Regions from separate parts of the Saccharopolyspora sp. 6V genome, predicted to be linked through region 3. Evidence: riboswitches for the same ligand, from Rfam matches in the RefSeq annotation. Region 3 holds a riboswitch; each other region holds the start of a gene.
The links. Region 3 has a riboswitch for thiamine pyrophosphate ahead of thiC (phosphomethylpyrimidine synthase ThiC). Riboswitches for the same ligand answer to the same signal wherever they lie in the genome.
Positions count from the first base shown of each region.

Region 1 (7,758 bases), on a different contig from region 3:
CGCCGGTTCCGCGGCTACTCGCTGGGCATGAAGCAACGGCTGGGGCTGGCCGCGGCCCTGCTGGTGCCGCGGGAACTGGTGGTGCTCGACGAGCCCACCAACGGGCTGGACCCGGCGGGCACCAGGGAGATCCGCCAGATCATCGCCGAGCTGCACGCCGTCGGCACGACCGTGCTGGTGTCCTCGCACCTGCTGTCCGAGGTGGAGGCGACCTGCACTCACGTGGCGGTGCTGCACCGGGGCACGCTGGTCGCGCAAGGCGAGCTGGCGAGCCTGCTGGAATCGGGCGGACCGCACCTGATGATCTCCACCCCGGACCTCGATGCCGGGCTGGACGCGCTGCGGGACAGCGGGATCTCCGCCCGGGCGGAGCAGGGCGCGCTGCGCGTGGAGCTGTCCGAAGTGGACGCTCCAGAAGTGGTGGCGACGCTGGTCCGCGCCGAAGTCGGGGTGCACGAGGCACGACGCGGACGTGCGGGCCTGGAAGACCTGTTCGCCCGGCTCACCGAGGAGGAATCATGACCGCCACCGCACCGGCCGAGGTGGCCGAGGCGCCGAAGGCGCGCCGCTCGGCACCGCTGGGGCGGGTGCTGTTCGCGGAGTTCCGCTGGGTGCTGCGGCGACCGCGGAACCTGCTCGCACTGCTGATGCTGGCGGGGCTGCCAGTGCTGATCGGCGTGGGCATCGCGTTGACCGGCGGGCCCGGTGGTGGTGGCGGGCCGTCGGTGTTGAGCGCGGTCGCGGGCAACGGGCTGGTGCTGCCGGTGGCGAGCATCGTGCTGGCGCAGACGATGCTGCTGCCGCTGGTGGTGGCGATGGTCGCGGCGGACGCGATCGCGGGCGAGGCTTCGCACGGCACGCTGCGAGGGCTGCTGATCGCGCCGATCGGCCGGGTCCGCTTGGTGGGGGTGAAAGCGGCGGGCGTGCTGCTGATGGTGCTGCTGTCGGTGCTCGTGCTGGCGGTCAGCGGCCTGCTCACCGGTTTGATCATCGTCGGCGGTGACGGCCTGGTGACGTTGTCCGGCACCACGCTGTCGATCGGGGCGGCGCTGGTGCGCATCCTGCTGGCGGTGCTGTGGTGCGCGGCGCAGATGGCTGCGGTCGGGGCGGTGGCATTGGCGCTGTCCTCGTTGACCGAGCACCCGCTGGTGGTGATGACCGGGACGATGGCGGGGCTGATCGTGTTCGGCGTGCTGGGGACCGTGCCTTCGCTGGAGTGGATGCGTCCGCTGCTGATCACCACCGACTGGTCGGCCGTGATCGACGTGCTGCGGGATCCGATCTTCACGGACACGTTGTCCACGGGACTGCTGCGCGCAGGGTGCTACCTGGCCATCGGCCTCTCGGCGACGGTGCTGCGCATGGTCACCCGGGACGTCTGACCCGGGCGGGGCCGGCACGGTGGGTCCACGACCGGGGACCACCGCGCCGGTGCGCGTACCCCATCGGGCGCGCGAGGCCGGGGCGACCCGGCTCGGTCAGTCGCCACCGACGAGCGCGACGCCGTCGGGGTCGAGGCGCAGTCCGACCTCGTCGCCGACCGCGGGGGCGTCGGCGATGTGCGCGACGGCCTCCACCTGACCGAGTTCCGGTACGGCGACCGCGAGCCGGACGTGGTCGTGCCGGTGCACCCGTTCCCGCACCTCCCCCAGCGGGCCCGTCGCACCGGGATTTCCGGGCCGGGTGCCCCGGGCGCGAACTCCGGCGGCGCGCAGCCCGAGCCGCGCCGGACCGTCCTTCGCGGTCACGTCGACGGTGCCCAGCGCGCACGTCGCCACGCCGTCGCGGACCTCCGCGGGCAGGAACGTGGTGCAGCCGAGGAACGCGGCCACCTCCTCGTCCGCCGGGTGCCGCCACAACAGGTCGGGAGTGTCGGCTTGCAAGATCGTGCCGCGGGACATCACGGCGACCCGGTCGGCGAGGGTGAACGCCTCGTCGTGGTCGTGCGTGACGACGAGTGCGGTCGAGTCGCCGCGGCCGAGCAGCGCCGCCAGGTCCACCGCGAGCCGTTCCCGCAGCATCCGGTCCAGCGCGGAGAGCGGTTCGTCCAGCAGCAGGAGCTCCGGATCGGCGGCGAGCGCGCGGGCCAGCGCGACCCGCTGCGCCTCGCCTCCGGACAGGTCGGTGACCCGGCGGTCCTCGTAGCCGGCCAGCCCGACCAGCTCCAGCAGCTCGGCGACGCGCGCCGTTCGCTCCGCACCGCCGACGCCGCGCATCCGCGGCCCGAACGCCACGTTGCCCGCCACGTTCCGGTGCGGGAACAGCTGCCCGTCCTGGAAGACCAGCCCGAACCGGCGGTGGTGCACCGGCACCGAGGCGAGGTCCCGCCCGTTCCACCGCACCTCGCCCGCGGTGGGCCGTTCGAGCCCGGCGACCGCTCGCAGCAGGGTCGACTTCCCGCAGCCGGACGGTCCGAGCAGCGCCAGCACTTCGCCGTCCAGCACGGAGAGCCGCACGTCGCGCACCACCGTGGTGCCGCCGAAGCGGACGGTGAGCCCTTGCACTTCCAGCCCCATCAGAAGTCCTCCACGGCGTCGGTGCCCACCCGCAGCCGCTCGATGAGCACCACGCCGAGCACGGTGACGACCATCAGCAGCGCGCAGGCGGCGTAGGCGAGTTGCGAGTTGAGTTCGCCCGGCCTGCCGAGCAGCCGCGCAATGGCCACCGGCAGCGTCGGCGCATCGGGCCTGGCGAGGAAGCTGGTGGCGCCGAACTCCCCGAGCGCCACGACGAACCCGAACCCGGCGGCGGCCAGCACGGAACGCACCGCGAGCGGGAAGTCGATCTCGCGCCGCACCCGCCACGGCCCGGCGCCGAGCGTCGCCGCGGCCTGCCGCAGCCGGTCGTCGATGGCCCGCAGCACCGGCAGCACGGTGCGGATCACCAGCGGTGTCACCACCAGGGCCTGCGCGAACGGCACGAGCAGCGGCGAGGTGCGCAGCTCGCCGGGCAGCGAGCCGAGCGTGATCAGGTAGCCGAAGCCGACCGTCACCGCGGACACCCCCAGCGGCAGCATCAGCGCGAGGTCGAGGCTCTCCGCGACGAACCTGCGGCGCACGGCGACGAGCACGAACGAGGCGAGCAGCCCGAGCAGCAGCGCCATCCAGGTGGCGTCGACCGCGGTGCGCACCGAGTTCAGCGCGGCTTCGAGCCCGGTGACCTCCAGGGTCCCGGGCTGCCCGGTGCCCAGCAGCGCGCGGTAGCCCGCGAGCCCCCACCCGTCCCTGGTGGACACCGACCGCGCCAGCAGGGAGACGATCGGCGCGAGCAGCCCGCACAGCACCGCACCGGCGAGCCCGACGATCCACCACTCGGCGCCTTGCGGCGGCCGGGCGGTGGTCGCGGGCGCGCGCAGCCGCAGCGCGGTCTCCCGACGGCGGCGCGCGATGGTGGCCACGAGCAGGGCGGCGACGACGGCGACCAGCTGCAGCAGGGACAGCGCCGCGGCGCCGGGCAGGTCCAGCAGCTGCACGGTGCGCAGGTAGATCTCCGTCTCCAGGGTGCGCAGCCGACCGCCGCCGAGCACCAGCACCACCCCGAAGCTGGTGGCGCTGAACAGGAACACGACGGCCGCCGCCGATCCGAGCGCGGGCAGCAGCGCGGGCAGCGTCACCGAGGTGAAGGTGCGCAGCCGCCCGGCTCCCAGCGATCGGGCGGCGTCCTCCATCCGCCGGTCCAGGTGCCCCCACAACCCGCTGACGGTGCGCGCGACGACGGCGACGTTGAAGAACGCGTTGGCCAGCACGATCGGCAGCACTCCCCCGTCGGCGCCGAACAACGCGCGGAAGGCCATGCCCACGACGATCGTCGGCAGCACGAACGGCACGGTCACCGCGACCCGCAGCAGCCCTGTGCCGGGCAGGACGAGCCTGGCGAGCACGTAGGCGAGCGGCAGCCCGCAGAGCAGCGCGACCGCGGTGGACGCGGCGGCCTGCCCGAGGGTGAAGCCGACGAGCCGCCAAGTGGCCGGCTCGGCGAGCACCGCTCCGACGTCGCCGCGCACGCCCAGCCCGATGATCGCCGCGACGGGCCAGGCGAAGAAGACCCCGAGGAAGCCGAGGACGACCGCCGCGGCCAGCGCCACCGGAACCCGGCGGCGGAGTTCGCCGGTCATCCCCGGACCAGCGTCCGCCACTGCTCGACCCACCGGTCCCGGTTGTTCTCCACCTCGTCGGCGGGCAGTTCCGCGGGCCGCGACGGCAGCGGCGCGCTGGCCGCCCAGCCTTCGGGCAGCGGCACCCCGTCGACCGCGGGGTACACGTACATCTGGTCGGCGACCTGACCTTGGAACTCGGGCGAGAGCAGGAAGTCCACCACTTCCCGCGCCGCCTGCGGGTCCTTCGCGCCGGTGAGCACGCCCGCGTACTCGACCTGCCGGTAGCAGGTGTCGAGCAGGGCCTTGGTGCGCGGCGCACCGTTCTCGTCGACCTCGGCGGCGGGCGAGGACGCGTAGGACAGCACGATCGGTCGCGGCCCCTGGCCGGTGGAACCGGAGAAGTCCTGGTTGTAGGCCTCTTCCCAGCCGGAGGACAGCCGCACGCCGTTGGCGTCGAGGGCGCGCCAGTAGTCCTGCCAACCGGGCTCGCCGAAGGCGTCGATGGTGCCGAGCAGGAACGCCAATCCAGGGGAGGACGTCGTCGGGTCCGGCATCGAGGTCAGGTCCCGGTAGCGGGGATCGGTGAGGTCGCGCAGCGTCGTCGGCTCCGGCAGCCGGTGCGCGGCGAACCAGGCGGTGTCGATGTTGAGGCACACGTCGGCGACGTCGACGGCGGTGAGCCGGTTCTGCTGGTCCTGGGCGTAGCGCTGCGGTCCGCGGTCGGCGGCGGCGGGCCGGTACGGGGCGAACACGTCGGCGCGCAGCGCGCGGGAGGCGAAGGTGGAGTCCACGCCGTAGGCGACGTCGCCGAGCGGTGCCGCCTTGGACAGCGCCAACTTGTTGGTCAGCTCTCCGGCGTCACCGCTGTTGCGGATCTCCAGGTGGATGCCGCTGCGCTTCTCGAAGTCGGCGAGCAGCGCCGGGTCGGCGACGAACGAGTCGTGCGCGACGAGGGTGACGGTGCGCGCCGCGGTGTCATCGCCGGAGCTCCCGATGAGCGAACATCCGGTGGTGAGCGCGGCGGCGGCGAGTGCCGCGGCCCAGCGCAGTAAGGGGTTCAACGGTCCTCCCGAGTAGCACACCGGTCTCGGCCACGCGTGCGAACTCGAGCTGATCGCGACACCTCCCTGCGCCGGCATGATCCGGTTCAGGTGCGGACGGTCGAGGGGATGCGCCCCTCCTCTCAGCCCAGCGCGCTGGACTCCCGTGGCGACCGGCAGTCTACGTGCCGCCACCGAGCCGGGGGTCGACGGTCGCGTTCCGGCCGTCCGACGACCACCATGTGGGCATGACCGAACTGCTGAACGACACCCAGGTCGCCGAATCGCTGTCCCGGCTACCGGAGTGGGCCCAGGACGGCACCACGATCGTGCGGAGCGTGGAGTTCGCGAGCTTCCCGCAGGCCATCCAGGCGGTGAACCGGGTCGCGGAGATCGCGGAGAGCGAGAACCACCACCCGGATCTGGACATCCGCTGGCGCACCGTCGTGTTCGCCCTCTCGACGCATTCGGCGGGTGGCCTCACCGCGAAGGACTTCACGCTGGCGGAGGAGATCGACGGGGTGGTCGACGCGTTGACGTGAGCCGGTCAGCGCACCGGTCGGCCGAGGACGAGCCCGGCGGCTTCGGCGGCGCAGCCCCAGGACAGCGACACCCCGCAGCCGGAGTGCCCGTAGTCGTGCACGACGGTGGCGCCGCCGAACCGTTCGGTTTCGAGCCGCACGGCGTCGCGCCCGGGGCGCAGTCCGACGGTCTCGCCGAGGACTTCGGCGCCGGCGAGCAGCGGTTCGACCTGCGCGCAGCGGCGCAGCACGGCGGCGCTGTCGTCGCGGTCGTGTGCGCGGGACCAGTCGTGCTCGCCCGCGACGCCGCCGAGCACGACTTGGTCGCCGTGCGGGACGTACGAGGTGAACTCGGGTCCGGCGCCGACTTCGACGAAGTACTCGCTGATGCCGGGGTTGCGGACGAGGACGTGCTGCCCCCGCACGGGCCGCACGCCGGGGTCGCCGACGAGCTCGTGCGCGCCGACCCCGGTGCAGTTGACGATGCGGTCCGCTTCGGCCGCGGCGTCGGCCAGCGAGGACACCGGGCTGATCAGCAGTTCGCCGCCGGCGGCGAGCAGTCTCCCGGTGAGGTGTTCGAGGTAGCGCGGCATGTCGATCAGCGGGAGCGTCGCCCGGTAGCCGCTGCGGAACCCGGCGGGCAGCTCGTCCGGGGTGCAGCGGCGCAGGTCGGGCAGCAGCAGCGCTTCGGGCGGCAGCTGGTCGCCGAGGTCGACGCGGGCGGCCATCCGCCCGGTGGCGAGGTGCACTCCGCTGGTGTCGTCGGCGGCCAGTTCGACCAGCGCGCGGTAGGTGTCGGCGACCCACCGGCGCACCCGGTCGGCGGGTTGCAGCAGCGCCGGCCCCCAGATCGCGCCGGCGACGGCGGAGGTGGTGTCGGCGGGTGGCTCGTCGGTGCGCACGCGCACCGGCACGCCGGATTCGGCGAGGATCACGGCGGTGCTGAGCCCGATCACCCCGGCTCCGATGACCAGGACGGTCCCGTTGGCGGCCATTTCGGCACGCTAGCAGCGTTGCCCGCCGCGCACGGCCTGCTCGGGGCGGGTTTCGCGGCCGCTCGGCGCGGTCCTAGTCCTCGACGATGGTGATCGTGCCGGTGCCGCCGCAGTTGCTGCACCCCTTGCCGTTGCAGTCTCCGCAGATCAAGGTGATGTGCTGCATGCGCACAACGTAAATCGCCTGGTCATGGCGTGCGACTCAGCTGTGCCGGGGTGCGCCGCCCGCAGTTCGCGGCGGGCCGCGCTGCGCTACCGACCCCGCACGCCTTTCACTCGGACGTGCCCGAGCGGGGTGCGGCGGCGGGTCGGGGAATCGCGTTCGCCGGGTGTTCGTCATCGATCGGGGGTCAGCCGATCGCGGTCCGAGGCAAGGAGCACCGGAATCGAGGAACGGCCGCTTCCCCATCCGCCGTCGGTCCCCCGGCGTACCGTTCCGGGCGTGGAACGGGTCGATCGCACGAACACGTTTATCGAGGTGGCCGAGGACTGCCCGGTCACCACCGCGACGGTGCCCCCGCTGAACGCAGAGGCGCCGTCGGTGGCAGCGCGCACCTACCGGCTGATCGCCGAGCACCCGTACGAGTTCACGTCCGGTGACGTCATCTTCACCGTCTTCGCGGACCGCGCCGCCATCCCGGACGAGGAGCGGGCGGACGCCCGCCGGGAGTTCTTCGCGCGGAGCAGGGCCTGCCTGCGCTCCTCGCCGCTGGGCAAGCGCTACGGCTGGGGCATCCACGCAGACGCCCGCGGCCGCCTGGCCCTGTACGCCGTGGACGGCCCGGAGTACGCGGAGTTCACCTCGGGCCGGCGCACCGGCGAGTCAGGCGAACCGATCACCTGCACCAAGGCGCTGCGCAGCACCCGAGCCTGAACCCGGGGCGACGAGCGGCCGGTCACCGCGCCCGCCCGTCGCGGGACATCCGCAGCAGCGGGTACGGACGCCCCGCATCGTCGAGCTCGCTGCGGCCGGTGACGGTGAACCCGTGCCGGAGGTAGAACCCGACGGCCTGCTCGTTCTGCTCGTTGACGTCCACGGACGTCACCCCGAGCTCGGCCACCGCGTGCGCGAGGAGGGCTCGGCCCACTCCTCGCCCGCGGTGCGC
Region 1 is NZ_JAIUKB010000039.1:6,265-14,022, forward strand. Features, by position in the region: gene LCD35_RS09215 (ABC transporter ATP-binding protein) at 1-522, shown strand, start outside; gene LCD35_RS09220 (ABC transporter permease) at 519-1,382, shown strand; gene LCD35_RS09225 (ABC transporter ATP-binding protein) at 1,479-2,516, opposite strand; gene LCD35_RS09230 (iron ABC transporter permease) at 2,516-4,114, opposite strand; gene LCD35_RS09235 (thiamine ABC transporter substrate binding subunit) at 4,111-5,157, opposite strand; TPP riboswitch at 5,204-5,314, opposite strand; gene LCD35_RS09240 (4a-hydroxytetrahydrobiopterin dehydratase) at 5,385-5,678, shown strand; gene LCD35_RS09245 (FAD-dependent oxidoreductase) at 5,684-6,652, opposite strand; gene LCD35_RS30420 (DUF6157 family protein) at 7,095-7,526, shown strand; gene LCD35_RS09255 (acetyltransferase) at 7,549-7,758, opposite strand, start outside.
Region 1: it holds a riboswitch for thiamine pyrophosphate, as region 3 does, so the genes downstream of both, LCD35_RS09235 (thiamine ABC transporter substrate binding subunit) here and thiC (phosphomethylpyrimidine synthase ThiC) in region 3, are expected to answer to the same signal.

Region 2 (7,758 bases), on a different contig from region 3:
GCGGCGGCGACGCCTCGGTACCGACACCGAGCCGTCGCCGCCGCTTCTTCGTGCGCGCCACTCCGGGAGACTGCCGACCGGAGCAGGACCCTGCGGCCGAACGCGCCCCCGCGCGGCCGCCCCGGATGCCTCCGAGCGGGACCCACCGCGCCGGGTTGTTAGGTTCGGCGCCTACCGCGCCCAGCCGCGAACCCGAACGGTGGAGAACCCAGTGTCGAGTCCCGCAACGCACCCCACGCTGTACCTGGTCGCCACGACCGGGAACCCGAACTACGGCGACGAGCTGATCGCCGCGACCTGGCTGAAGTACCTGGCCAGAGTCGCCCCCGACAGCGAGGTGTGGCTCGACTGCCCCAACCCCGGCCCCAGCGAGGTGCTGCTCGGCCACCTGCACCCGCACGTCCGGTTCACCGACACGCTGTGGCGGCTGTGCTGGTCGGCGCCCTCCGACGAGCCGTGGGAGGTGGCGTCGTTCGTGCAGCACGCCATGATCAACCCGGGGTTGGCGCCGCACTGGCTGGCCGGGATCGAGCTCGCCGCGCGCGCCGACCTGGTGCACATCATCGGCGGCGGGTTCATCAACTCGATCTGGCCGCGGCACTACGGGCTGCTGGCGGGCGCGGTCGCCGCGGTGCGCCGCTCCGGCGGGCGGGCCGTGATGACCGGGCAGGGCCTGTGGCCGACGCCGGAGGAGGCGCGCCCGCTGGTGCGCAACCTCGCCTCGCAGTTCGAGCTGATCGACGTGCGCGACGAGCCGTCGGCCGAGCTGCTCGACTCCGCGGGCCAGCTCACCGCCACCGGCGACGACATGTTCTTCGGCATCGCCCCGGAGCTGTACCGCACCGACGACCTGCGGGACGTGATGATCTGCCTGCAGTCGGACCTGCTGGACGTCACGGTGCCCGCGCTGGCCGGGTTCCTGCTCGACACGCTGCGCGCCTGGGACGTGCGGCCCGAGCAGGTCGGCGTCATCGAAGGCATCCCGCGGGTGGACCGCGAGGTGTTCGCCCTCGTCGAGCACGACCTGCCCGGCGCCCGCTTCTACCCGTTCTCCGAGATCATGGACCACGGGCTGCCCGCCGCCGCCGGCCAGCGCTGGCTGTCGACCCGGTTCCACATGCACCTGATGGCCGCGGCCGCCGGGGCGCACGGCGTCGCCGTGTCGATCAACTCCGGGTACTACACGAACAAGCACCGGTCGCTGATCCAGCGCGGCTCCGGCTGGGGCCTCAGCGAGGGCCTCCAGGTGCCGCCGCAGCCGCGGGAAGGCGGCTACGAGCGGTCGACGCTGGACGCGCTGCAGGAGGCCAAGTCGAAGCTCGCCTGGTCCATCTACGGGGACTGAGCCGCCGGGCCGGGCGGCGGCGCGCTCAGGCCGCCGCCTGCCCGGTCTCGCAGGTGCCCTCGGCTCGGGGCCGCAGCACGTGGATGTCCGCGGACGATTTTTCAGGCTCCGTTTCCGCCTGGGCGGACTCGGCGTCCGCCCGGCGGTCGGCGATGTAGAAGGGGGCTGCGGCCAGCACCGGCACCAGCATCCCCGCCAGCATGATCAGAATTGAAGTCCCCGTACTCAAGGCCACCGAACCCCGCGCGGTGGGAGGCGGACCTCCCACGACCGAACACGCCGAACGAACGTGTCGTGAGCCTCATCGTCGTGGCTGAGGGTGTTCGTTAACACCGCTCGAAAGTGCTCCTGATCACGCTTCCCGCGAGCGCCCGCACCGCGGCTGACCACCCGCGTCACCGCCCCCGCCGCGCCGCAGGGCACGTCGCGGAGGGTGATCGGGTCCGGGTATTCGCCGCAGCGCGGAAACCGTGCCGCCGCAACGACTTCTCACGCCGGGAGCCACTGCGCCGTCGGCCACCGCTCCAGGCGCCACGCGCCGTCCCAGAACATCCACTCGTACTCGGTGGCACGCGCGAACGCGGCCAGCATCCGCTCCCGCACCGGCTCGTCGGCGGCCGCGGCCGCCCGGTCGGTGAGCTCGCGGGCCGCCAGCACCGCTTCGGCGAACTCCTCGTCGGCGTAGGTCTCGATCCACCGCCGGTACGGGTGCGCCGACACGTCGCCGACGGCGGCGAGGATCTCACTGCCCACGTGCTGGTACACCCAGAAGCACGGCAGCACCGCCGCCAGCAGCACCGGGTAGGGGTCGACCAGCGCGCTCGCCCGCAGGAACGAGGTGTAGGCGGTGCACGACGGCGAGGTCGCCACCCCCGCCAGGTCGTCCGCGGAGAGCCCGAACTCCTCGACGTAGCCCGCGTGCAACCGGCGCTCCTCCACCAGCGCGCCCCGCGCGGCCCCCGCGAGGAACGCCGCGTCCGCCGGATCCTCGGACCGGGTCGCGGCCGCCGACAGCGCCTGCGCGAACGCGATCAGGTAGCGGGCGTCCTGCACGAAATAGAACGCGAACCGCTCCCGGTCGAGGGTGCCGTCGGTGAGCGCCGCGTTGAACGGGTGCGCCACCACGGCCCGCTGCAGCTCGGCGGTGCGTTCCCAGGCGCGGGCGCAGAAACCGCCCGCGGGCGGATCGGGCAACCTGCTCATGACCTTCGTCCTTCCGATCTCACCACCAGCGGTGGAAGTGGTGCACGGGCCCGTGCCCGCGGCCCACGTCGAGGCGCTCCGCGGCCCGCAGCGCCCCGGTCAGGTAGTCCTTGCCGTCCCGCACGGCGGTCGCCCAGTCGGGCCTGCGGGGACGCAGCGCCGCGATCGCCGCGGACAGCGTGCAGCCGGTGCCGTGGTCGTTCGCGGTGTCGATCCGCTCGCTGCGCAGCCACCGCACCTCGCCGTCGCCGCGGAACAGGTCGGCGCTGGCGGGTTCCGCGCGCAGGTGCCCGCCCTTGAGCAGCACCTGCTTCGCGCCCAGGTCGGCGAGCCGCTGCGCCTGCGCGGCCATCTCGGCCAAGCCGGTGATCTCCGGCTCGCCCAGCAGGTCCGCCGCTTCCGGCAGGTTCGGGGTGATCAGGTCGACGCGCGGCAGCAGCTCGTCGCGCAGCACCGCGACCGCTTCGTCGGCGAGCAGCCGGTGGCCGCTCTTCGCGACCATCACCGGGTCCAGCACCACGTGCGGCGGGGCGTAGCGGTCCAGCACGGCGACGACCGCGCGGATCACCTCGGCGTTCGCCAGCATCCCGATCTTCACCGCGTCCACCCGGACGTCGTCGAGCAGCGTCGTGAGCTGGGCGGTGACGAACTCCGGCGGTACCTCGCGGACCTCGGCGACACCGGTGGTGGTCTGCGCGACCAGCGCGGTCACCGCGGACATGCCGTAGGCGCCGTTCGCGGAGAAGGCCTTCAGGTCCGCTTGGATGCCGGCTCCGCCGCTGGGATCGGTCCCCGCGATCGAGAGCACGTTCGGGACCCGGTCGGATCCGGGCAGGGCAGCACGAGTGGTCACGTCGGTGACGTCCCTCCGCTAGCACGAACTAGGTCAGGTTCGACGGGTCTGCTCTCAGCCCGGCCGTCCGGGCACCCCGCGTCACTGGCCCCAACCTAGCAACGGGCGTCAAGCTGCGGACTCACTCGACGAGGCCGATGATCGCGCCCGCGGTGAACCGCTCCCCCGCCCTGCCCTGCCGCCACAGCGTTCCGCTCGCCGGGGCGCGCACCGTGCGCGGGGCGCCGTCGGTCACCACCTCGGTCACCGGGGCTCCGCTGCGCACCCGGGCGCCGTCGGGGACCAGCCAGCGGGCGAGGGAACCGGGCTCCCGCGGATCGTCGTGCGGACGCGGGAAGTGCAGGTCCGTCACGGGGTGCGCCTCCGGGTTCCGCTCGCTCGACGCGCCCAGCATGGGCGGTGATCCTTCTCACCACAAGCGGGTTCCGCGCCCGGCGCCCTGGTTCGGGCGGCCCAGCACCGGGTCAGCGGCGAGTCGAGACCGCTCCGCCGAACAGCCGCTCTCACACGATCGGAGCAGCGCAGCCGCCGGTCGCCCCCGCCACGCGAATGCAACGTGCGCGCTGATCGTTCCGTCTAGAGTTCGAGATCCGGCCAGTGGACCGAAGCCGGACGAACTGCGCGCCCGCGGGTCGTCCTGACAGGTATGGGGGTGGGACGGCAATGTTCCCCGATCAAGAGCACGTGTGGTGGATCGTCGGAGCGGGCAAGCGGGTCCGGCACGCGATCACGGTGCGCCCGGGCGCCAGACCGGCCGGTGATCCGGTGCAGACCCTGTGCGATGCGACGATCAAGCTCCCGCACGAGACGTGGCCCGCCACCAAGGAACCGTCGAGCCGCCGCATCACGGAGCGTTGCGCGGAGTGCGAGCAGGCGGTCGACGAACAGCTCGCGCGTGACGGCGATCTCGTGGTCACCACCTGGGACGCCTAGGGCGAGGGAAGTCACACCGCTCAGGGCTGATCGCCTAGTGAGGCGACCCTGCGTGGCGGATTAAAGTTGACGCAATGGACACCACTGCCGACGCCCCCCAGACCGCCCGTTCCCGCCGCTCCGCCCGGCCGGATCCGGCGGAGGTATGGGCTCCGCTGGCCGGTCTCGCCGACGCCGCAGCGCAGGGCGGGACGTCCGGAGCCGTCGCCATCACCCGCGGGTTCGACCGCAACAGCAGGCTGCGCGCCAAGGCGCTGCGCGACCTGCTGGAGGAGCGCGGGGTGGCGGCCATCGAGATCACCCCGGCCGTGGGCAGCGAGCGGCTGCTCGCGGACAGCGAGATCACGTCGGTGGTGAACCTGATCGGCGCCGGTTCCTGGCAGCCGTACCGGCTGGCCGCGAAGCTGCGCGCCCCGCTGCTGGCGGTGCGCGGCGACGAGGAGGCCGGGCAGGACTCGCGGGACGTCATCGGCGTCACCGCCGCCGAGGACCGGCGCGACGTCGCCCTCTCGCACGTGGCGGTGCGCCCGGAGACCGAGGGCCAGGGCAGCCTGATCGTCACCGCCGACGGCGAGCCGATCTCGGTGCCCGGCGGTTCCGCGGTGGTCACCCTGCGGGAGCAGCGGCTGGAGGTCCGGCTCGCGGGCCCGGACTTCGCCGAGCAGACCTTCGCCGCCACCGAAGTGCGGGTGGAGACGGCTGACGCGCCGCACCGCCTGGTGCGCGACGAGCTGCCCATCGCCGACTTCGAGGGCGCGCTGACGTTCACCGCCGAGCCGGGCGCGCTGACGGTCCGCCCGGTCTGACCTGCTGCTTCCTCGCGCGGCCCCGGCGTCCGGGGCCGCGGGGAAGCGGTGTCACAGCACCCGGTTCAGCAGCGCGACCAACGCCGCCAGCACCACGCCGACCAGCGCCAGCGCGAGCGGGGCGAGCGTGCCGGGGAACAGCGCGTTGGCGATCGTCCAGCCGAGCACGAACAGCGCCACCAGGCCCAGCAGCCCGATCATCGAGGTCATCAGCGGCCGGTGCCGCGGCAGCGCCCGCAGGTTCCCGCGGGCGACCGGCGTCATCCGCTGGAACGTGATCCACACCGGTAGCGCCACGAGCGCCACGACGAGCACGCCGAACAGCGAGTCGGCCCGGCTCGGCTCGTGCCCGAGGCCGAGCAGCAGGCCCAGCACGCCGACCGCGAGGACCAGCAGCACGCGGTGCAGGGTGCGCCACAGCATCCCGTCGTATCCAGCCATGATCGCAGTCTCCCAGCAGCGCTCACCCGGTGGTGGAACCCCGCGGGCACGGGCCGGTGGAATTCCAAGATTAATCAGGCGAACACCCGTCACGTCCGTGATCCTGAGTCGTCTTACCAGTGGAGGACGCACCGGACGAGCGTTCCCCTAGGGAGGGAGGCCACGTGGCTGACGACGAGCAGTGGCAGGTGAGCTGCCGCGATGTGGCGGGCAGGCGGCGGAACATGGCGGTGTACGTGAACCAGGGCAACGTCGTGGTCGTCGCTCCGCCCGGGGAGACGGCGGTGCTGGCACCATTGGAGGCGGGTCGCCTGCGGGCCGCGATCCGGGAGGCCGTGGTGGCCGCGGCGGCACCGGAACACACCATTTCGGACCGGTGAACCCTTCCCCCGCGTCGCCCCCCGAGGCATTATCTACCGATGAGTAGCTAAATCGGAGGAGACGCGTGGCGATGTGGCGACGGCCGGCGGGACGGACACGAGGCGAAGCGGCGAAGGCGGCCGTCCAGGCCGGGGCGGACCGGCTGGCCCCGACGCTGCAGACGCTGTGGCTGCTGATCAGGCAGGGCGTCGTCCGCCCGATGCGCCCGGACAAGCTGCTGCGCATCGTCTTCGCCTGGCGGCGCTGGGGCGTCACCCCCGCGCTCGGCTACGCCGTCGCCGCGATCCGGCATCCCGACCGGCCCGCCGTGATCGACGAGCGCGGCGCGCTGAGCTTCCTCGAACTGGAGCAGCGCACCACCCGCCTCGCCCGCGGGCTGCGCGCCCGCGGCATCCGGGACACCAGCCGGGTCGCGGTGCTGTGCCGCAACCACCACGGGCTCGTCGAGACCATCGTGGCCTGCGGCAAGATCGGCTCCGACGTGGTGCTGCTCAACACCGGCCTGCGCCCGCACCAGATGCGCACCGTGCTCGACGAGCAGCGGGCCGACCTGCTGATCGCCGACGTCGAATTCGTCGAGGCGCTGCCCGACCTGGAACTGGACGTGGTGCTCGCCTGGACCGAGGGCACCACTCGCAAGGCCACCCTGGAGCACCTCATCGGCAGCTCCGCCACCGGCACCCTCCCGCGCCGTCCCCGGCACGCGCGGGTCATCGTGCTCACCTCCGGCACCACCGGCACGCCGAAGGGCGCCCGCAGGCCCGCGCCGCCCGGGGTCGGGCCCGCCGCCACGATCATGTCGCGGATGCCGCTGCGCGCCGGTGAGCGGATCATGCTGGCGGCGCCGATCTTCCACACCTGGGGGCTCGCCGCGTTCCAGCTCGGCTCGGCCATCGGCGCCACCCTCGTGCTGCGCCGCAAGTTCGAACCGCAGCAGGCGCTCGCCGCCGTGCAGCGGCACCGCGCCACCGCGCTGTTCGTGGTTCCGGTGATGCTGCAGCGCATCCTGGACCTGCCGCGGGAGGCGATCGAGCCCTACGACACCTCCTCGCTGCGGATCGTGGCCGCCAGCGGTTCGGCGCTGCCCGCCGACCTCGCCACCCGGTTCCAGCGGGTGTTCGGCGAGGTCCTCTACAACTTCTACGGCTCCACCGAAGCGTCCTGGGTGAGCATCGCCACCCCGCGCGAACTCGCCGAAGCGCCCGGCACAGCGGGCCGCCCGCCGCGCGGCACCAGCGTGAAGATCCTCGACGAGCGGGGCGCGCAGGTGCCCGACGGCGAGACCGGGCGGATCTTCGTGCGCAACGACATGCTCTTCGAGGGCTACACCGGCGGCGGCGGCAAGGAGGTCCGGGACGGCATGCTCGCCACCGGTGACCTGGGCCGCATCGACGAGGCCGGCCGGCTGCAGGTGGTGGGGCGCGAGGACGACATGATCGTCTCGGGCGGCGAGAACGTGTACCCGAAGGAGACCGAGGACGCGATCGCCACCCTGCCGGAGGTCTCCGAGGTCGCCGTGATCGGCGTGGACGACGCCGAGTTCGGCCAGCGCCTCGCCGCGTACGTGGTGCTCGTCGACGGCGCCGAGCTGGACGCCGAGGCCGTGCGGGAACGGGTCCGGCCCGCGCTGCCCGGTTTCGCGCTGCCCCGCGACGTCGTCTTCCTGCCGGAACTGCCGCGCAACGCCACCGGCAAGGTCGTGCCCGCGCGGCTGCGCGAGGGTTCCGCCGATACCGAACGGTGATCTCCGCGGCGCCGGTGCGATCCCGGCGCCCGGTCGCACCGCGTTAGGCTCG
Region 2 is NZ_JAIUKB010000103.1:245-8,002, forward strand. Features, by position in the region: gene LCD35_RS19920 (polysaccharide pyruvyl transferase family protein) at 212-1,345, shown strand; gene LCD35_RS19925 (hypothetical protein) at 1,371-1,547, opposite strand; gene LCD35_RS19930 (TenA family protein) at 1,835-2,548, opposite strand; gene thiD (bifunctional hydroxymethylpyrimidine kinase/phosphomethylpyrimidine kinase) at 2,568-3,401, opposite strand; TPP riboswitch at 3,395-3,490, opposite strand; gene LCD35_RS19940 (hypothetical protein) at 3,523-3,795, opposite strand; gene LCD35_RS19945 (hypothetical protein) at 4,065-4,334, shown strand; gene LCD35_RS19950 (hypothetical protein) at 4,409-5,140, shown strand; gene LCD35_RS19955 (hypothetical protein) at 5,192-5,581, opposite strand; gene LCD35_RS19960 (hypothetical protein) at 5,746-5,961, shown strand; gene LCD35_RS19965 (AMP-binding protein) at 6,033-7,706, shown strand.
Region 2: it holds a riboswitch for thiamine pyrophosphate, as region 3 does, so the genes downstream of both, thiD (bifunctional hydroxymethylpyrimidine kinase/phosphomethylpyrimidine kinase) here and thiC (phosphomethylpyrimidine synthase ThiC) in region 3, are expected to answer to the same signal.

Region 3 (7,758 bases):
GGGCGGCGCGGAACCGGGCCGCCCCGGCGAGGACCTGCCCGAGCCAGGTGCTCGACCCGTCGGCGCGCCAGGCGCTCGCGGCGATCTCCAGCACGCCCGGCCCGGGTTCGAGCAGGGTCCGGGCCACGGCGTGCCGGGTGGCGCGGGTCGGATCGCCGATGCCGATGAGCACCCGCAGCACCAGGGCGAACACCGCACCCGCCCCGGTGGACAGGAACAGCATCCAGGCGGGTTCGCCGGATCCGATGCCGGTGGTGGTGGACACGAGGGTGGCCGCGGCGAAGGTCTGGCCGCTGACCCGGTACTGCTCGCCGAGGGCGGGCAGCATGCCGGAGCCGAACACGACGGCCGCCACCAGCAGCCCGGCCAGCACCGGAATCTCGCGGAGCAGCGGCCCCACCGCCACGACCAGCACCAGCGCCGGTCCGAACCAGGAGAACCGGTGCAGGTCGGAGCGCAGCGATTGCCCGCCCGCGGCGACCAGCGCGAACACCGCGGTGAGCCCGCCGATGAGCGCGGGGGTGCGCAGGTCCAGCAGCCAGCCGACGGCGGTGGCGACCACCGCGGTGACCAGCACCGCCATCGCGTACTGGCGTCGTCGGAGGTCGGGGGCGCCGGCCTCGGTGTTGAGCCCGGCGAGGAGCCGGTCCTTCATGGTCGTCCACCCGGGTGCTGCCACGGCGGCGCTTCGCTCCTGACGTTCTCGTTGCCTGTGCGGGACGGGCGCAGCGCACGCGGCGCCGTCGCTCGGGAGCGCGGCGGGGGCTGCGAGCCTCACGCTCTATGTCGACGTGACCCGCCTTGTGAGTTACCCGCGCGGGCGAAAATCACCCGATTCGGTATCTCAAGCCCGTTCGTGGCGTGTCCGCTGGGCCGTTCGCGGCCGCGGGTGCCGCGGGCGGCTGCTCCGACGGCGACGGTACCCAGCGCGCTCCGGCGGCCGGGGACGCCCCGCTCACAACGAGCGCGGGCTCACCCGCCAGAACGTCGACACCGGCCCGACGCCGGCGCCGAGGGGGTAGGCGTGCTCCACGCTGCGCGTCACGAACCGCTTGCCCGCGGCGACCGCGTCCGGCATCGACGCGCCCTTCGCCAGCGCCGCGGTGATCGCGGAGGCGAACACGTCGCCCGCCCCGTGCGTGTGCACCGTCGAGTAGCGCGGCCCGGGCAGCTGGATCGCGTCGGTGCCGTCGAACAGCAGGTCCACGCACTCCGGGTCGTCCAGCAGGTGCCCGCTCTTGATCAGCACCCAGTCCGGTCCGAAGTCGTGCACGGCCTTCGCCGCGTCCAGCAGGTCGTCCCGGCTGCGCGCGTCGATGCCGGTGAGCAGCCGCACCTCGTCCAGGTTCGGCGTCACCAGCGTCGCCCGCGGGAAGGCCTCGTCGCGCAGCGCGTCCAGCGCGTCCGGGCGCAGCAGCGGTTCTCCGCTGCGGGAAGCGGCGACCGGGTCCACGACGAACGGGGTGCGCCGGCCGCGGCCGATGCCGTGCTCGTCGCAGGCGGCGAGCACCGCTTCGATGGTCGCGGCCGAGGACAGCACCCCGGTCTTCGCCGCGTCCACCCCGATGTCGGTGGCGACGGCGCCGATCTGCGCGGCGACCGTCTCCGGCGGGATCTCCACCAGCCCGGTGACGCCGACGGTGTTCTGCACGGTCACCGCGGTCACGGCCGTCATGCCGTGCACCCCGCAGGAGAAGAACGCCCGCAGGTCGGCGTGCATCCCCGCGCTGCCGCCCGAGTCCGACCCGGCGATGGTCAGCGCCGTCGGCGGGGCCGTGTCGTGCGCGGGTCGTCGCAGGTGGCCGGGTGTCTCGTGCATCCGGCCCATGCTACGACCCCGTCCCGCCGTCGATCCGGCCCGTGCGGAACCTGCCGATGCGAAACACCGGAGCGCCGCCCACCGCGTCCGTCATCCCGATCAGCTCACGATGGGGAGGTAGACCTCGCCGCCGGAACCGGTGAACTCCTCGGACTTCTCCCGCATGCCTTCCTCGATCGCCTCGACGCTGGTGAGGCCGTGCTCCTTGGCGTAGTCGCGGACGTCCTGGGTGATCTTCATGGAGCAGAACTTCGGCCCGCACATCGAGCAGAAGTGCGCGGTCTTCGCGGGTTCTGCGGGCAGCGTCTGGTCGTGGTACGCCTTCGCGGTGTCCGGGTCGAGCGCCAGGTTGAACTGGTCGGTCCAGCGGAACTCGAAGCGGGCCCGGGACAGCGCGTCGTCCCACTCCTGCGCCCGCGGGTGCCCCTTGGCGAGGTCACCGGCGTGCGCGGCGATCTTGTAGGTGATCACGCCGGTCTTCACGTCGTCCCGGTCCGGCAGCCCGAGGTGCTCCTTGGGCGTGACGTAGCAGAGCATCGCGGTCCCGGCCTGCGCGATCATCGCCGCGCCGATGCCGGAGGTGATGTGGTCGTAGGCGGGCGCGATGTCCGTGGTGAGCGGGCCGAGGGTGTAGAACGGCGCCTCGTCGCACAGCTCCTCTTCGAGCCGCACGTTCTCCGCGATCTTGTGCATCGGCACGTGCCCGGGGCCTTCGATCATCACCTGCACGTCGTGCGCCCGGGCGATCCCGGTGAGCTCGCCGAGGGTCTCCAGCTCGGCGAACTGGGCGCGGTCGTTGGCGTCGGCGATGGAGCCGGGCCGCAGCCCGTCGCCGAGCGAGAAGGTGACGTCGTACTCGCGGAGGATCTCGCACAGCTCGGAGAAGTGCTCGTACAGGAAGCTCTCCCGGTGGTGCGCCAGGCACCAGGCGGCCATGATCGAACCGCCGCGGGAGACGATCCCGGTGACGCGCTGCGCGGTCAGCGGCACGTACCGCAGCAGCACCCCGGCGTGCACGGTCATGTAGTCCACGCCCTGCTCGCACTGCTCGACCACGGTGTCCCGGTAGATCTCCCAGGTGAGCTTCGCCGGGTCGCCGTTCACCTTCTCCAGCGCCTGGTAGATCGGCACCGTGCCGACCGGCACCGGCGAGTTGCGCAGGATGCGCTCGCGGGTCTCGTGGATCCGCTTGCCGGTGGACAGGTCCATGATCGTGTCGGCGCCCCAGCGAGTGGCCCACACCATCTTCTCGACCTCTTCGGGCACCGAGGAGGTCACCGCGGAGTTCCCGATGTTCGCGTTCACCTTCACCAGGAACTTCTTCCCGATGATCATCGGTTCGCTCTCGGGGTGGCGGTGGCTGGCGGGCAGCACCGCGCGGCCGCGGGCGATCTCGTCGCGGACGAACTCGGCGGGCAGGTCCTCGCGGGCGGCGACGAACTCCATCTCGCGGGTGATCACCCCGGCCTTGGCGGCGGCCAGCTGGGTGGGGTGCTCGCGGTGCCAGCCGTCGCGGGTGCGGGGCAGGCCCGCGTGCACGTCGATGGTGGCGGCGTCGTCGGTGTAGGGCCCGGAGGTGTCGTAGACGTCGAGGTGCTCGCCGTTGCTGAGCTCGATGCGGCGGGCGGGCACCCGCAGGTCGCCGACCTCGCGGTGCACCTTGCGGGACCCGCTGATCGGTCCGGTGGTCACACCAGGGGAATCGGAGTCCACAGAGGACGGTTCAGGACGCACGTCGGCCACGGCCGTTCACTCCCTACGCCGGCATTATCCGGTCAGGTTCGGGCGGTCGGCGGCCCCGGATCGGATGATCCAGCCGCCCTCTCAGCCCGCTTCCGGTGCGAGCTCCCGCGATCAGTTGTCGGCGCCGAGGCTAGCCCCGTGATGCCGCCCTGCCAAGTCCCGGTTCGTGCCGGTGACGGCGAAGCTGATCGACACTAGGCTGTCTAGCAGGGAAAACGAAACCTTGTCAGACCGGGAGGATGCGGTGCGTGACAACACCGGCACAGGAGGTGACCGCGCTGCGAGTGCTGCCCCGGTGCTCCAGGAATCGTCCTGGGAGACGTTCGTCGAGGTCTGGAACGGCCTCGATCTTCCCGAAGGTTGGCGCACGGAGATCATCGAAGAGAGGATCGTGATGTCCCCGCCGCCGGACCAGAACCACGACCTCATCGGCAGCCGCGTGAACAAGGCGTTGGTGCGGGCGTTGCCCGACGATTGGGAGGTCCTGCAGACCCAGGGCATCGCCATGCCGTCGAGCTCGCGGATCGTGGTGCCCGATCTCCTCGTCGTGCTCCGCGAGCGGATGACTCCAGCGGTCGTGCTCCCGGGGGAGGACGCGCTGCTCTCGGTCGAGATCACCTCGAAGAGCAATGCCGACACCGACCGGACGACCAAGCTCCGTGCGTACGCCCAGGCCGGCATCCCGTTCTACTTGCTCATCGACCGCTTCGCGCCGCGTTGGCCCACGATCACCCTGTTCTCCGAGCCGGACGGCGAGAGGCCTACCGCGAATCGCACTCGGTCCCGTTCGGCAAACCGCTCGACCTGCCCGCCCCGTTCACCGTCACCCTGGAAACCGAGGCCTTCCCCCGCTGACCGGCCCCACCCGACCCGACCTCGCGCGACGGGTTCGCGACTCTTTCCTGTCAGCGGCGAAGCCGCTGAGCTGACGACCACCCGATCAACAGGACCACCCGCCACCCACCCCCTGCGGAACGGGAGGAGCTCAATCCTCCTCAGCGAACGGATCGCCTTCGACCGCCGGGTCCCAGGAGAGGCCGGGGACTCCCCAGCCGTTGCGCTTGACGGCCTTCTTCGCGGCCCGCGCGTTCCGCCCGACGAGCCGGGTCAGGTAGAGGTGCCCGTCCAGGTGGTCGGTCTCGTGCTGCAGGCAGCGGGCGAAGAACCCGGTGCCCTCCACCTCGACCGGCGCGCCGTCCACGTCGAAGCCGGTGACCTTCGCCCAGCTCGCCCGGCCGGTGGGGAACGCTTCGCCGGGGACGGACAGGCAGCCCTCCCAGTCGTCCTCGGGGTCGGGCATGGTCTGCGGGATCTCGCTGGTCTCCAGCACCGGGTTGACCACGACGCCGCGGTGCCGGACCCCCTCGTCGTCGGGGCAGTCGTAGACGAAGACCCGCAGGTCCACGCCGATCTGGGTGGCCGCCAGCCCGGCGCCGTTCGCGGCGGTGTTCGTCTCGAACATGTCCTCGACGAGGGTGCGCAGCGCGTCGTCGAACCGCTCGACGGGGCGCGTGGGGTGGTGCAGCACCGGGTCGCCCACGATGCGGATCGGGTGAACAGCCATGCGGCGGAGGGTATCGGTTGCCGTCTCCGGACCGCCTCGGGAGTGGCTGCGCTCGGCTGGGCGCCGCCCGTCGGAGTGATCTTCGCCGAGGTGCCCGCGGATCTCCGCGGAGGGCGTGTTGGCCGCGCACGGCGGGCGGGCGCGCGTGATGTAATGGGCCCGGAATCACACCCGTGTGATTCGGCGAACGCGGGGATCCCCGGATCGCGACGCGAGGAGCCAGATGGACGCCGCCCAGATGCTGACCGTGCACGAGATAGCCCGGCAGTGCGAGGAACTGGCGCGTACCGAGGGTCGCGCGGCGGTGGGCGAACCCGCGTCCGGCAGGCACCTGCGGACGGTCGACCCGCCCACCGAGCCGCTGCCGCGCATCCCCCCCGATGAGTCCACTTCGGACGCTCCGGAGCCCGCGGCGGGGCAGGAGCTCGGCGACCGCGAGCTGAGCATCCTCGCGTTCGAGCGGCAGTGGTGGAAGGGCGCCGGCGGCAAGGAACGGGCCATCCGCGAGCTGTTCGACATGTCCGGCACCCGGTACCACCAGGTGCTGAACGATCTGCTGGACGATCCGGCGGCCGTCCGGGCCGATCCGATGCTGATCAAACGTTTGCGCAAGGTGCGGGCGAGTCGGCAGCGCGCCCGGCAGGCCCGCCGACTGGGAATCGAGTGGCACTGATGACTTCCGGGGAACCCCCGACCAGCCCGTCCGCCGCGAAGATCGGCGGTATCGCCCTCATCGGCGCGGGCGCGCTATCGGCCGTGATCGGCCTGACGACGCTGGTCTCCGGCGGGTCCGACGACGACGCGGCCGCGCCGCCGGTGGACCAGCAGCAGACCTCGGCGCCGCTGCCACCGCTGCCGCCCGCCCCGACGAGTGCCGCGCAGCCGCCCACCTCGTCGGCCGCCGAACCGCCGCCCGCCGCGGAGGAGCCGCCGCAGACGCCCGACCCGGAACCGCAGGTGCCGCCCGCGAACCAGCCGCGCCCGGACTCGCCGGGGTCGGACTCGACCGGGTCGGACCACGCGCGGCAGCGGATCGTGGTGCGGGTCTACAACAACAGCACCATCAAGGGCTTGGCGCACCGGGCCGCGGACGAGTTCCGCGGCGCCGGCTACGAGGTGCCGGAGGTCGGCAACTACTCGCAGGGCGTCATCCCCACCACCACGGTGTACTACCGGCCGGGCACGCCGGAGGAGGCGCAGGCGAAGGAGATCGCCGCCGCGTTCCAGGCCCGCGCCGAACCGCGCTTCGACGGCCTCGCCCCCGCGAGCCCCGGCGTCATAGCGATCATCACGAACGACTACCAGGGCATGCCGAAGGGCAAGTAGCGCGCGGAGCACGGCCCGCCCTCCCCGGCGGGCCGTGCCGCGTCAGCCGCGGCGCTCGGCGTAGGCCGCCAGGGACGCCAGCTGAGCCGGGTCCAGCGAGGGGCGCACCGCGCGGCGGGCGGCCGCCAGGTGCGCGGCCGTCACCTCGGTGGCGCTGAGCGATTCGCGCATCGCGCTCAGCGCCGATTCCCGCACCAGCGCCGCGCAGTCCGCCGCCGAGTAGCCGTCCAGCTCCGCCGCCACCGCCGCCAGGTCCACATCGGACGCCAGCGGCGTGTTCCGCGCCGCGGCGCGCAGGATCTCCGCCCGCGCCGCCCCGTCCGGCGGCGGCACGTGCACCAGCCGCTCCAGCCTGCCGGGCCGCAGCAGCGCCGGGTCGATCAGCTCCGGGCGGTTGGTGGCGCCGAGCACCACGACCTCCCGCATCGGCTCGACCCCGTCGAGTTCGGTGAGCAGCGCCGCCACCACCCGATCGCCCACCCCGGAGTCGCCGGACTGGCCGCGGCGCGGTGCCAGCGCGTCCACCTCGTCGAGGAAGACCAGGGCGGGTGCCGCGTTCTTGGCCCGCAGGAACAGTTCCCGCACGGCCCGCTCGGATTCGCCGACGAACTTGTCCATCAGCTCGGCGCCCTTGACCGACAGCACGTTGAGCCGCCCGCTGCCGGCGAGCGCCCGCACCAGGAAGGTCTTGCCGCAGCCCGGCGGCCCGTACAGCAGCACGCCGCGCGGCGGTTCCACGCCGAGCCGGGTGAACGAGTCCGGGTAGCGCAGCGGCCACAGCACCGCCTCGGTCAGCGACTGCTTCACCTCGACCATGTCGCCCACGTCGTCCAGGGTGAGCCCGCCGGTGCGCAGATCGTCCGATGTGGACATCGACAGCGGCCGGACGGAGGACAGGGCGGCGACGAGGTCCTGCTGCGCGAGGGCCGGTTCGCCGTCCGCGCCACCGCGGTGGCGCAGCGCCGCTCGCACCGCTGATTCGCGGCACAGCGCCAGCAGGTCGGCGACGACGAAACCGGGGGTCCGCGCGGCGAGCTCGCCGAGCTCCACGTCGGCGGCCAGCGGCGTGCCGCGCAGCAGCACTCGCAGCAGCTGCACCCGGGTCGCCGCGTCCGGCAGCCCGATGGTCAGTTCCCGGTCCACCCGGCCGGTTTCGCGCAGCCGCGGGTCCAGGGACTGCGGCTGGGCGCTGGTCACCACGACGGCGAGCCGCCCGGTGCGCATCGCGGCGTCCAGCGCGTCGAGCGCGACCGTCGCCAGCGGCGGCGGTTCGGCGGCGGGCAGCAGGCCGTCGGCGTCGGTGAGC
Region 3 is NZ_JAIUKB010000115.1:37,228-44,985, forward strand. Features, by position in the region: gene LCD35_RS21730 (FUSC family protein) at 1-655, opposite strand, end outside; gene thiD (bifunctional hydroxymethylpyrimidine kinase/phosphomethylpyrimidine kinase) at 956-1,819, opposite strand; gene thiC (phosphomethylpyrimidine synthase ThiC) at 1,919-3,562, opposite strand; TPP riboswitch at 3,556-3,681, opposite strand; partial or broken gene LCD35_RS30810 (Uma2 family endonuclease) at 3,957-4,268, shown strand; gene LCD35_RS21750 (peptide deformylase) at 4,548-5,126, opposite strand; gene LCD35_RS21755 (DUF3263 domain-containing protein) at 5,497-5,799, shown strand; gene LCD35_RS21760 (LytR C-terminal domain-containing protein) at 5,799-6,452, shown strand; partial or broken gene LCD35_RS21765 (AAA family ATPase) at 6,495-7,758, opposite strand, start outside.